3 regions of the Dysgonomonas sp. genome follow, and region 3 is predicted to be linked to each of the others. Evidence: riboswitches for the same ligand, from Rfam matches in the RefSeq annotation. Region 3 holds a riboswitch; each other region holds the start of a gene.
What was found. A riboswitch is a leader RNA that binds a small molecule or an ion and turns the genes downstream of it on or off. The one in region 3 is predicted to bind cobalamin.

Region 1: it holds a riboswitch for cobalamin, as region 3 does, so the genes downstream of both, PKC55_RS07370 (TonB-dependent receptor plug domain-containing protein) here and PKC55_RS11020 (precorrin-2 C(20)-methyltransferase) in region 3, are expected to answer to the same signal.
Region 2: it holds a riboswitch for cobalamin, as region 3 does, so the genes downstream of both, PKC55_RS16070 (anaerobic ribonucleoside triphosphate reductase) here and PKC55_RS11020 (precorrin-2 C(20)-methyltransferase) in region 3, are expected to answer to the same signal.

What each region holds. Positions count from the first base shown of each region.
Region 1 covers NZ_DAOKYH010000004.1:135,409-140,156, forward strand. The annotation lists gene PKC55_RS07365 (sirohydrochlorin cobaltochelatase) at 1-967, opposite strand, end outside; gene PKC55_RS07370 (TonB-dependent receptor plug domain-containing protein) at 988-3,048, opposite strand; cobalamin riboswitch at 3,166-3,364, opposite strand; gene PKC55_RS07375 (GntR family transcriptional regulator) at 3,607-3,870, shown strand; gene PKC55_RS07380 (hypothetical protein) at 3,991-4,236, opposite strand; gene PKC55_RS07385 (hypothetical protein) at 4,241-4,748, opposite strand, start outside.
Region 2 covers NZ_DAOKYH010000021.1:8,396-13,143, forward strand. The annotation lists gene PKC55_RS16070 (anaerobic ribonucleoside triphosphate reductase) at 1-1,444, opposite strand, end outside; cobalamin riboswitch at 1,562-1,751, opposite strand; gene pflA (pyruvate formate-lyase-activating protein) at 1,962-2,681, opposite strand; gene pflB (formate C-acetyltransferase) at 2,765-4,748, opposite strand, start outside.
Region 3 covers NZ_DAOKYH010000008.1:61,102-65,849, forward strand. The annotation lists gene PKC55_RS11010 (iron chelate uptake ABC transporter family permease subunit) at 1-212, opposite strand, end outside; gene PKC55_RS11015 (ABC transporter substrate-binding protein) at 213-1,343, opposite strand; gene PKC55_RS11020 (precorrin-2 C(20)-methyltransferase) at 1,349-2,056, opposite strand; cobalamin riboswitch at 2,339-2,540, opposite strand; gene PKC55_RS11025 (RidA family protein) at 2,553-2,957, opposite strand; gene PKC55_RS11030 (DUF6597 domain-containing transcriptional factor) at 3,129-3,923, opposite strand; gene PKC55_RS11035 (TonB-dependent receptor) at 4,054-4,748, opposite strand, start outside.

The DNA.
Region 1 (4,748 bases), on a different contig from region 3:
TCGGGTCTATGTTAGTACCATCGGCACCAATTGTAAATCCAAGTTTTTCTAATTTTAATTTCCAGCTATACTCTGCTTCGTGATCCGGCTCTTCTGGATTAATCTTATCCCAACTCTGACCGTCTTCCAAACCTCCCAACAAGTCATTTTGGGCATGATCCCCGGCAATTGACATCAGAGGAGCCAAGCTAATGGTAATTTTCTTATAATTATCTTTAGTTATACCTTTTCTAGTGGCAAAAGCTTCAATTTCAGTACGTATATGTGAAAACATTTTAGCTCCCCAATCTACTGTTCCTACAAAGATATTTTTCTCTCCGCTCAAATTTTGCAATGCGGTTTCAAGTTGGGCATACCTCTCATTCGCATGCGTGTATTCAGTATCAGGATTACCATGCCCCATCAAAGTAACAACCTCTCCTGCATCTAATCGGTTTTTATAATATTTGTAAAGGATTTGAGCAACAGCATCGACATCTTCCTCTGTTTCGAGCAAGCAAGAACTTTTAGCTACTTTAACGTTAGGAAAAGGAATCATAAAGTTTTTCTTCACATCCGTGTTCATTAGGCTAAGGTATTCTTCTCCTGGAATAATATGTAGTGATTGTATATATACATTTTTATAACCTGCTTTACCGATTGCGCTTAGCCATAGATCGGGTTGAGAATAAGCTTTACCAATCTGCGCATACACACGAGAAATTATAGTACGAGATGTAAATGACATATAGATGTCTGTATTAGGAAAGGCTGCCTGATAATCTTTTATAATTTGATCATAAGTAGCTTGAGGCTGTTCGTAAGTACTACCGAAAGAGCAAAGGAGTAAGGCTGTTTCGTTCTTTTTATTGATTACAACAGCATTTCTATCGTCTTTCTCATCCTCGTTATCATTTGAACAAGCGCTGAAAAATCCTATAGAAAGGATCATGGAAAATGTTAGAAGATTCTTTAAGAATTTGTTCATAATAAATAGTTTTAAAATAATTATTTGTTTGGATTTTGAAATTTTACGATAATAGAAGTGTAGAAATTCCGACCGGGGGACGTTGTCCCTCTATTATGTCCGAAAGGACTCCGATCGACATAATTGAATATGTTATCTACTCCGATATTGATATCTAATTTTATTTTTTTAGAATCAAGAAAAGAATGCGATGTGTTGACTCTCCAAATCTGATAGCCCATTGTATCTCCGTCTGTTGTATAATAGCGTTTTGATTGGTAACGTCCATTCAGACTAAGTCCTAATTTATATTTCTGCCACGGTTTAAACCATGAAATACGAATGTTTGCATTATGTCGTGAAGTGCCGTTTATATATACATATTTCATGTAATCGTTTGCCGTTTCATCATCTGTACGTTGACCTTTAGCATCCAGATAACTATACCCCCCTCCTATTTTTATATTCATTGGCAATTCGGCGTCAAAAGTGAAATCCATACCATAAATCCGCCCTTTTGCCAGATTAACGTATTTCATGGTTTCCTCCACCAACTGTAGTTTGTCTTCATAAGAAGTTTCTATTGTCTGAAGAGAAATCATATTCCTTATATTATTATGATAGGCGGTTACACTTGCATTAAAACGAGGTAAATGATATTCGATATTTAATGCATAATAATCCGACTTTTGAGCTTTTAGATTGATATTTCCATAATAAGCTTTGTATTTACTCATTATGGTAGCATAATAGTGATAATACAACTCCTTTATAGTGGGAGCCTTAAACCCATTAGAATATGTTCCTCGAAAATTAAAGTTATGAAACTTGTACAAAGCCGAAACTTTAGGTGTGAATGTTTGGCCAAATTCCCAGTGTTGTCCGAATCGGATTCCTGCTGTTATATTAAATCGATCTGTCACATTCCATTCATCCTGAGCATATGCCGATACAGAGTAAGCTGCAGCTTTATTTCCTTCAAGACGATAAGGTGATACCAGCCGATCCCCAATATATTCGATTCCTGTGTTTAATGTATTTTGTTCATCTAGGTAAAATACACCTTTCAAATTACCCAATACACGCCGTTGGGATGTTTGAAGGATGCGATCTCCTGAATAGTAAACAATACGGTCTCCGTTCTCATCAAAATAGTCTGTGTATTCACGACTTGTATAGTCATAAAAATAATCGTATTTGTCAAATGATAAGTCAAATGTAAGGTAATCTTTATTTTGCATATTGTATTTTCCTCCTGTACTATAGGACTGATTCCTATAATAAAAGTCATACAACCGCCACTGAGGAATACCCGTAGGACGATAAGTCCATTTTTCATAAAAAGAAGCACTCGTATTTAATGTGAGTTTATCAGATACCTGATACGATAAATCTTGTGAAATAGTATAATCCGTAGAGCGATTTACTGTTTTTGTAACACTGTTTTCATAGAGTTTGCCTCTATACCATTCTTGAGTTGTATTCTGCCAACCATCAGTATGACTCAAAGAAAATGAAGTATTCGAACTCCACCTTTTATGCTTTAATGCAAAAATATTACTTTGATCTAGATCTCCATATTTGCCTATGCGGGAAGTATTAGAAATACTGAGTTTATCTTTGTTCTTTTTAGTTATGAAATTTATAACACCACCGATTGCATCTGAACCATATAATGAAGAAACTGCTCCTTTTACAATCTCGATCCTCTCAATATTGTTCATATTGATACGGCTTAAATCGTTTTGCCCGCCAATGTCTCCATTTAGCCTTTTTCCGTCTATAAGAATAAGTATGTAATCATTCTTCAGACCATTGAGTTGAATATTACTCCCCATGTCACTCCGGTTAAAAGTAATAGAAGAAGACAAGCCTCCCAATACATCCTCAATATCACGCCCCGCATATTCCTTTAAAGCTCCTCCTGAAATCACTTCAGTTTGTACAGGCGCATCTTTAATGTAATGTTCAGTACCAGTACCGGTAACAACAACTTCTTTTAGAGAAACAAATTTTACAACATGCCGAGTCGTATCGGCAATTTGTGCAATTAGCAATTGACAGCAAAGAAATACAGCTGTCAATAATAAATAATACCTCATATCTTATTTTATAATTCTTTAAAAATTAATAAAATAAAACATCGAGTTTCCTGAAAATTAATAAAATAGCAATGTATACATAAAGTATCCACAACCACTCCTATCCCTGGAAGCTTGGTGTTTATTTGTCTTTTGGCAGGTCTTCTGGCTCTCCTCCGGTTAAAAGCCTTCCCATTCTAGCAAAAAGAACAGTGGCATAGAATATTAACCGATATAACGCGAGGAATTACAGCTGCAGGTACAGCCCCGGATTTTCACCGAGTTCCCTTTCATCAGGATATGAAATATACTGATTACCAAATCTGGCACAAATGTAAATAAATGTTTTTTAATGAAAAAAGAAAATAATGATTGTATTTTATTCTCGGTTTAGAAATTTTAATGCTTCAAAATAACGGTTATTGAATTATTTGCTTCATTTGGGTTATATTTTCCTTTTCCAATATTAACAAATGGAATCTTTTAATTCTTTTATTTTTATATAATTTCTGCTTAAAAGATAAATTGATTGGACTATATTTACCTTTCGAATTAAAAGAAGATGAATAGTCCAAAAAGATGAACTTAAAACTATTACATACCAAATTAAACAGATCTGGCGATAAGGCCATTTATATACAGATAGCTGATTTGATAATAGAATCGATTAAGAGTGGCGTACTGAAGGCTGGAGAAACAATGCCTAGTACGCGGCATATGGCTGCTGAATTATCAGTTAATCGCAATACAGTTGTTCTGGCATTTGATATCCTTATTAATGAGGGTTGGATTATCTCAGAGGAAAGAAAGAAAACTTATGTATCAAATAAAATACAGATATAATCGCGAAAATGAAAAATACAGTTTTTCAAAATAAAAAGTACAAAAAAAAGCAAATCACATCTAAATAATATAGACATGATTTGCACAAAGATAATTATTAAAATAGCATTCAAACGCTAATTAAACAGTAAATAAATAGATTGCAGTTACAACACTACCAAAAAAAGTAGATAACAATTCGTATAAATCAAATTGAGACTTTTTTATGTACTTATCATATAATTCCTTAATTAAACCAATGCAAAACCCAATCATCAAAGCATAAAACCAAGTTGGCGCAATACAAGCTATCCAACCTCCAGCTAGGAAATGAAGTACATTATCTATACCTACCTTATTTAAAATTGTTATTTGTAAATCTTTCATTATTCTATCTTTTATCAACGTTAATAAATAGCATACAATCAGGTATCGTAATTGGTGACGCTGATGTGTTTGTGATAAAAACTTCTACGTTATTATTACTTGGCACATTACCAGCTATAGACAGATTTGCAATCCCGATGCTTAATGATGCTTTTACAAAGTCTCCCAATGAAGTATTAGTCACAGCCTGTACTATCCTCTTTGTTGCTCCCGCTGCAAGTGTACTAGTTGGTAGCGCATAATTAAGAAATGGTTTAGGGAGGTTGTTAGACAAAGACATATTTGGAGGCGTAACCCCGACTGAAACAGCCGATGTAGTAGAGTTATTATCCGCAAATAAGAAATAACCTAAATCCTGTCCATTTATAAACCTACATAAAGCCTCACTTTGTAGCGTTGTATTACCTTTTACAAATACGTTTCTTATGAAACCAGTTGTTGATACAGCATTCTTGTAAGCCATAAGGAAAACGAAATTATTAGATGACTCGATAATGTCATTTTTTTGAATC
Region 2 (4,748 bases), on a different contig from region 3:
AACGACGATGCAATTGTAATCCTGTTAAGTCGAGTATCTGGTTTAGTTTGCTGTAGAAGCAATCTATTCTTTCATTTTCATTTTCTATATTTCTGCATTCTAAGGCAATGCGTACAAGATTGATAGTGGAGAAAGAGAGATTTCCCCGTCCAATAGAAGTTTTCTTTCCAAAACGATTTTCGAATACCCGTGTCCGACAACCCATTGTAGCTACTTCGTGTTCAAATCGGCGAGGATCGTCTGCTTTCCAGTCTTCATGTTGGTTGAATGTCGCATCCAGATTCAAGAAGTTAGGGAAGAAACGGCGGGCACTTACCTTGCTTGCTAATATATAAAGGTCATAGTTTTTGTCATCCGGCAAATAGTTTACGCCTCGTTTCTTTTTCCATATTTGTATAGGGAAAATAGCAGTTACGCCACTTCCTACACCCTCGTATGTGCTGTGGAGTAATTCGCGAATAATACAGCGCCCTTCAGCGGAGGTGTCCGTTCCGTAATTGACCGAACTGAATACGACCTGATTTCCTCCACGAGAATGGATTGTGTTCATGTTGTGAATAAAGGCCTCCATCGATTGGTGAACTCTGCTCACTGTTCTGTTTATAGCATGCTGTATAATTCGTTTGTCTCCTGCTAAATCTTTGACGGAACAAGGGATATAATCTTCTATTTCAGTTTCGTACAAATGTTTGTATTCTATTCCTGTAGCTTGTTCGAGAACTTTTATTTCTTCAATAAAACTCTTACGTACAAATGGAGCTAAATAAAAATCGAAAGCAGGAATAGCCTGTCCTCCATGCATCTCATTTTGTGCTGTTTCCAGAGAGATGCAACCTAGCATACTGGCTGTCTCGATGCGTTTTGCGGGACGAGATTCTCCATGTCCTGCAAAAAAACCGTTTTGTAATATTTTATCTAAAGGATGTTGTACGCAAGTAAGGCTTTTGGTTGGATAGTAATCTTTGTCGTGTATATGCAGATAGTTGAGACGAACAGCTTCTTTTACCTCCGGTAATAATAAATAATCATCCACAAATGGTTTGGTGGTTTCGCTAGCAAACTTCATCATCATACCGGCAGGAGTATCGGCATTCATGTTTGCATTTTCGCGCGTGATATCGTTCGATTTAGTATCTATAATTTCCAGAAACATGTCTCGCGTTTTTGCTTTGCGAGCAATGCTGCGTTTGTCACGATAGGCGATGTATTTTTTTGCCACCTCTTTGCGCGGGCTTTTCATCAACTCCATTTCTACCATGTCTTGTATTTGCTCCACTGTCATCTGCTCATTTCCCTGACAGGATACATAGTCTGTAATGCGTCTGATTAAAGTGGAATCTTCTCCTTGTTCGGTGTGTAGCATGGCTTTGCGAACTGCCGCCATGATTTTTTCCTCATTAAAACCGACGATACGTCCGTCTCTTTTTACAACTGTCTGAATCATATTCGTTATCGTTTATACTTTTATTGTATCAATTAAAATATAACTGACAGGAGCAGGGAAGTACACAGACTTATTTGGAGTTAATATGTTGTATAATTCTGCTGCTTTTCTCCCGAAAGCTAGAATGTATATACGGCAGGTCTTCTGACTTATTTCGCAGTTGGTAACCTTCCCATCAGTATTCGTTGACAGTGGTGTGAGAGTCCAACTACCTTTCTGAAATTTACAGCTACGGGGATAGTTCAGGTCTTTCACCTGATTCCCTTTTCATCCGATTATATTCGGAACCGTATATGTTAACAAAGTTATATGATTTTACTTAATAAAAGACTTGATTGGATATTTTATTTAAGTATTTTCTGATTTAAATTTTCTCTGTTTGTTGTTAATTAGCTTCTTATGAGTTTGTTGTAATTTTATTATTGTTGAAAAGTTTTCTAAAAATAAAATTTTATATTCTTATTGATGATCTTTTTTTGTTTTTGTAATGAAAAATGTTTTATGAATAATCTATATATCAGACCTTAAGTCCATAACTTCGGAAAATATTTTCAGCCTTCTCTATTTCCGACTGTTCGGGAGGTTCAATGTCTTTAAGCTTGTAGTCTTCACCTAATTGCTCCCATTTATGCAACCCCATTTGATGAAAAGGTAGAATATCTACTCGCTGTACATTTTTATATACAGAAACTTGTTTTGCCCAGTCATTTAGGTCTTTTTCATCGTCGGTGAAGCCCGGAACGAGCACATATCTTAGCCATGCAGGTTTTTCAATTTCTGTGAGGTACTGCATGAAGCGAAGTGTTGGCTCCAGTGGTTTTGCTGTGAGGTTTTTATATTTATCAGGGTTGATTTGTTTAATGTCTAGCAGTACAAGATCTGTGTACTCTAAAACCTCTTTTACCTTATCATTTAATATATATCCTGATGTGTCTATAGCTGTATGTAAACCTTCATTTTTACACATCTTGAATAGTTCAATAATAAACTGGGGTTGTAGCAGGGGTTCTCCTCCCGAAATGGTTATGCCCCCATTGCGTATGAAGTTTTTTACCTTCTTTACTTCTTCAAAAGCCTCTTCCGGAGCTAGTTCGTACTTCTTATCGTTCATATTCCATGTGTCTGGGTTATGGCAATAGAGGCAACGAAGAGGGCAGCCTTGCATAAAAAATACAAATCTTATACCCGGGCCGTCTTTAGTTCCAAAAGATTCGAAAGAATGAATTAAACCTTTCATTATTTATTTTCTTCCAGCTAAGTGAAGTTGCCCCAAAAGTGTTTTTTTTGTTTTGGAGCAACTTTTTATTTATTAACGGAGTATCAGAATGATGTAGTAATTGTTCTGTTTATAACATCCAATTGCTGCTCTTTTGTAAGTTTTACGAAATTAACAGCATAACCTGATACACGTATTGTCAACTGAGGATATTTTTCAGGATGTTCCATCGCGTCGATAAGTAGATTCCTGTCAAATACATTAACGTTGAGATGGTGACCTGTTTGTAAGAAGTAGCCATCAAGAAGTCCGCTGAGGTTTTGAGCTTCTTCTTTTCTGTTTTTACCCAATGTGTTTGGTGTGATAGCGAAAGTATATGAAATACCGTCATTTGCATGAGCAAACGGAAGCTTCGCTACAGATGAAAGTGATGCTACAGCTCCTCTGGTATCACGCCCATGCATAGGGTTGGCTCCCGGAGCAAAAGGTGTTCCTCCACGTCGTCCGTCAGGGGTGTTTCCTGTTTTCTTTCCGTAAACAACATTTGAAGTGATGGTCAATACCGACTGTGTAGGTATCGCATCTTTATACATCTTACGTTTACGGATTTTGCTCATGAACTTTTCTACTATTTCCACAGCAAACCTGTCGGTCTTGTCGTCGTTGTTTCCAAACGGAACGTAATCTTTCTCTATAATATAGTCGACTGCGTCACCTTCTTCATTTCTTACGATGCGTACTTTTCCGTACTTGATGGCAGCAAAAGAGTCAGCGATAATGGACAAACCCGAAACGCCGAATGCTTGTGTCCGAACGATATCAACATCATGCAAAGCCATTTCTAAAGCTTCGTATGAATATTTATCGTGCATATAATGGATGATATTTAATGCCTTTACGTAAGTTTCGGCAACCCAATCCAAGGTGCGGTCAAATTTCTCCCAAACTTCTTCAAAGTCAAGATACTCTCCTGATACCTTTTCTACCCAATGTTTTGGTAATACTTGAGCTTTGGTTATTTCGTCTTTACCTCCGTTGATTGTATATAGTAGAGCCTTTGGTAGGTTTGCTCTAGCTCCGAAGAATTGCATCTGGTGTCCTATTCGCATGGGCGATACACAGCATGCGATACCGTAATCATCGCCTAGTTGAGGGCGCATCAGGTCGTCATTCTCGTACTGAAGTGATGAAGTATCGATAGAAACCTTGGCGCAATAATGCTTCCAGCTTTCAGGTAAACGGTCGCTCCATAATATTGTTAGATTAGGTTCGGGTGCAGGCCCTAGGTTGTATAGTGTATGAAGCATACGGTAGCTATTTTTCGTAACCATCGACTTTCCGTTATTTGTCATACCTCCGATCGATTCGGTTACCCATACCGGATCTCCCGAAAATAGTTCATTATATTCATTTGTGCGAAGATAACGGACTATGCGCAACTTCATTACAAAATGATCAATAAGCTCTTGTGCGTCTACCTCGCTTATTAAGCCTGCTTGTAAATCTCTTTCAATATATATATCGAGGAAAGTAGTTACACGTCCGAGGCTCATCGCTGCACCGTTTTGGTCTTTAATAGCACCCAGGTATCCAAAGTATGTCCATTGGATAGCTTCTTGGGCTGTATTCGCCGGTTGAGAAATGTCAAACCCGTACGAAGCAGCCATACGTTTCAAGGCTAGTAATGCTTCTATTTGCGAATTTAGCTCTTCACGAAGACGAATCAGATCGTCTGTCATCACAATTGGGTCACATTCTTGGAAACGTTTTTCTCGTTCCGAGATTAATCGATCTACACCGTAAAGAGCTACTCTGCGATAATCGCCGATAATACGTCCACGTCCGTAAGCATCGGGTAGGCCCGTTAACAATCCATTGCTTCTGGCTCTGCGTATGCTGTCGGTATAAGCAGCGAATACACCTTCGTTGTGTGTGCGTCTGTATTTTGAGAATATTTCTTCTGTCCCTTTGTCGAGTTTATAACCATATTCGGCCAAACTCTGTTTCACCATACGGAGACCTCCGTTAGGGAATATTGCTCTTTTTAGCGGTTTGTCTGTTTGAACCCCTACAATTTTTTCCAGCTCT
Region 3 (4,748 bases):
AGTCCGGCGCCAGCTACTAAGGCTGTAATAGTTTGAGGAAAACGAGATTTCCAGATAATATTCTCCCAGATTATAGACTCTTCCTTTATTCCGAATAGAATATTCCAAACTGAACCTACCGGTATGGAAATTGTGCCCAATACCAGATTCAGAATGAAGAAAACGAGTATAGAGGTAGAAATTAGTGCAAAAACTATCAGGGGACGTTTCATTTATTTAAGTAATTCGTAATAAACAGGAACATATTCGGGTAACAATGACGGATGAAATATTTTTATCAAATCGGCTAAAACAACTTCGGGCTCTACAGGAGTATTTTCATAGAAAGGTTTCTCTCGCAGATTACAATATATAAGCTTTTTATCCTTAAAAGCTTTAAAATCTGCATACCGAGCATCACTTTGTTTCAAAGCATCGTAAGTGAATGTTCCATCGTGGCTATTCACCATCCGCCAGTAATCAGTATTTGCCCCCTGCGAATAAACAGTCTCGAAATCGACATAAAAACCTCCGGATTCGTTATCATTTTTCATAAAATAATCGGCTCCTGCATCTCTGAATAGTTGTGCCAGATAGCTGTTTCCTCCAACTACATACCAGTTACCCGAATGTAATTCACCGCTCAACACTGTGGGACGTTCCGAAACAGAAGCAGACAATGCTTTTAATTTATTATACTTGTTTTCTATATCGTCAAACTGTTTATTGGCTTGTTCTTCTATTCCTAATAGCATAGCAATGAACTTAATCCATTCAGCCTGTCCCAAAGGAGAACTTTCTTTATATCCTAAAAAACTAATTAATGGTATATCCAGGTTTCGAATCGCATCGTATCCCCCTTTTTTGAATGGTGAAACAAGTATAATATCCGGATTTAGGGCGAGAATTGCCTCATTATCAAATTCACCTTCTATACCAATTTTACTGGTCTTGCCTTCTTTGAGCTGTCTATTCATCTGTTCATTAAAAAGAAAGCGAGTGCTAGTTATCCCTACAACCTTATCCAATGCATTGAGCTTAATAAAGTTTGATAGTTGCAGTGTGGTCATGCAAATTACACTGCGGACAGGTATTTCTATTATCTGATAATCAGTAGGTATGCCCTCTTTGTTGCTCCCTCTATTGACCAGAGCATATTTGTAATGCATATCGCTCTCCCCGGATGGATCGGTTATATCAACTAATTTATAGTTTTCGGAGCTAGTCACTTTGAAGCCTTTGGCATATTTAATATTCATAGAATCTGCAGTGTTCCGCTCTCCGATAGTTTTTGCATTCTTATTTTGATTACAGCCCGAAAATGCAATAACCAGAGTAAATAAGATAAAAAGTAGTTTCTTCATTCAGATTATTCTTTTGTAATTATTAATAGTGAGAAATAAGGAAATTTACGATCTATTATTTCATGTATATCCTGCGTATAGAATTCTTTTTCTTTAATTCCTACATTCTCAAAATAATGTATTTTTGTTTTTTCTATTAAAGATATTGTCTGCTTTATAGCCTGTTCCGATTGAGAAGGTTTCATTATCACGATAGAGTTTCCGGTTTCTATTCTTTTATTTAAATCATTAGATGATATTATCCCGGGAATGATATGTAATTCTTCTTCTTGTTTGGCTATATGGATATTGGCAAGAGCTGCACAGGCAATAAACGCCGGGATGCCGGCAATACGTTCTGTTGGAATATTTTTTGATATAAGATTATCTGATATATAATGAGTTGAAGAGTAAAATCCTGCATCTCCTTCTGCTACTACAACTATTTTTAATCTTTTCTCATAATGCTTTTCTATAAGCTCAGCAACTTCCTTATAACAGAGTATAGCCTGCGATCGGTCTTTACTCATAGGTACATCAAAAAGAGAAATAACAGAATCATTAATATTCAGTTCCAATAAAATATCACGGCTACGAGATAACATATTTCCGACTGGTGAAACAGTCGAGGGGCAGAGAATAATATCTGCTTGTTGCAAAGCTTTTAAGGCTTTTAGGCTTATAAGTTCGGCATCACCTGGCCCAAGAGATACAAATGTAACGAAATCAGACATATTTATTTTTAATTATTATAGTTGCAATCTGCTTAATTCAACAAAAGGTAAGCAACTGAATACCTGTAGTAGTTACAATAAATATGTTTAGAGATACGGATTTTGTATGTTCGTATATTCCGCAGCATACCAATACTGCCTTCAAAAATATGTAATGCCTCATATCTTATTTTATTATTGTAAAAAACTAATAAAATAAAACAACGAGTTTCCTGAAAATTAATAAAATAGCAATGAATACAAAATGTATTGCACAACCACTCCTATCCCTGGAAGCTTGGTGTTTATTTGTCAGATCTGGCAGGTCTTCTGGCTATCCTCCGGTTAAAAGCCTTCCCATTTCTTTCGAAACAGTGGCATGGAATTTTCAACCGATTTTATGAGAAATTACAGCTGCAGGTACAGCCCCGGATTCACACCGGGTTCCCTTTTATTACAACTTCACGATTTTGAAATTGCAATACCGAAATCTGACTGCAAAGGTATTAATATTTTTTTATTTTGAAGCCCAAATTTCAACTTCAATTTTAAGCTCTGGTAAACCCAATGCCTTCACATAAGCAATAGTCATAGATGGGTATATTGTACCAAATAAATTTCCCCATCTTGCGTCAAAAAAATCCCAATCAATATCTTCTGTAGCCCAGATATTGACTTTTATAACATCGTCGGAAGTTAAATTCTGACTTTCCAGAATTTGTTCAATATTCCTAAAAGTATTGTATACCTGTTCATTCATACTATCAGGAATAACTCCATAATTATCAGTTCCAATCTGTCCGGAGAAAGTGTATAGAGTTGAATTTTTAGGAATTATAGTCACATGTGAATATTTTCCAACAGGCTTTGAAATATTTTCAGGATTTAATCTGACGACTCTTTTGATTTTATCACTATTCATTTCAATTTTTCTTTAAATAAACAATCCTAATACCAAAGCGGTATTTCTTTTGTAATGCAAAAGTATAGGTAGTGTATTATTTGAAATTGGATAAAACCGACAACTCTCAGAAAAAGAAATACAATAGTTCTCGTAAATTGAATTGTAGAAAGAATACATCGCTAGCAAATTCTAGATAAGCCATTGAGGAAAGTTAGCTAAATACTCTTTTGAGTTTAGTATGAAGTTTCTAGGATTAGTTCCTGTAAATTCTTTAAATTCTCTGTTATAGTGCGATTGATCAAAATAATCATATTGATAAGCAAGTTCTGTAAAATTTTCAAAATTTGTCTGACGCAAACAATTTAAACCGTCTTGAAAACGCATAATCCGTGAAAATATCTTTGGTGATAATCCAACAGACTGTTTTATAATTCTTTCTAATGTTCGCTCCGACAAATTCATTTCTAATTGGATTTCTTTAAGAGTTTTTCCATTTTGTAATAATGTCGAAGCATGCACCAACTTTTTATGATTATTTTTGACTCTTTCTATTTGCTTAAGGAAGAAAGAAGAGATTAGGCTTATTTTTTCTTCTAAAGAAATTGCGTTAACAAGTTGCTCAAGAATAGCATCCCTCACAATGTCTTCAAGTGAAATATTTTGATGATTTAACTCAAAAGCATCTAATCCAAAAATTGTTTTTAAAGCTGTTGGTTGCAAATATACGCCAATAACGCTAAAGTATCCACTAACTGTATGTTCCGTATATTTAGAATATTGCCCATATAAATACAATTGAGGTAACGCATGTCCCTTTTTATCAAAAAACAAGTTTGGTTCTTGTTGGAATATTAATGCCGGTAGTCCATCCGGGATAATCTTAAAACATTTATCACTAGAATTATTCTTAAAGTCCTCCAATATCCAAAAATATTGGATGTAATCTTGTAGAGCCTTTATTGGAATAATTTTTTTATAAAACATTTATCTTTATATATGTAAAATAGATAATCTAAAATATGAGTGAATGTTGCACAATACATATCAATGCAAAGAGAAGGCTATTTTATATTACAAAGATAAATCTTTTAAAATGAATTAATCTTACTAATTTTTAGAATTCAAATGTCACTCCAATGGTAGGGATTATAGATGCACTCGAACGTTTCAAGTTTTTCATCTCGTAACGTTGTTCTTCTATCGGTGCTTGTGGATTTATGATATTTCCCGTACTTACAATTACATCTTGTCTTCTGAACGAACTTCGTGTTACATTCTGTAAATCGAGGTAAAGGCCAAGCATATACTTCTTCAGATAAAAAATTTTATCTACTCTCAAGTCTAGCTGAGTATATGAAGGGTTACGCAAAGTATTGTATTGAGTATAGTCGAGATAAGGTTTTCCCGAAGCATTCCAAGCCAAAACCAGCGAGGATTTGTCTTTATCGTAAGGAGTAAAAGGTGCTCCACCTATCGACTTTATCTTTGCTCCTAGACTCCAATTTGAATTAAAATAATAGGTTCCTGTAAGATTAAATATATATCCATTATCCCAAGCCGAAGGAAGATACTTGCCTTCTTTTTTTGCAAATTGACTTTTGAATAAAGTAAATGAAGATAAAACATTTACTTTACGAGCGACTACCCATCTTGCTAATAATTCCACACCATAGCTTTTACCTCTTGCATCCGATACAAGCAGTTCGTTCCCTATCGCTCCGTAATCGTCCCCCTTACTCATCAAAGGAATGCCGTCTTTCACAGATAAAGGCATATTGTTGTAATATTTATAAAAACCTTCTAAAGATA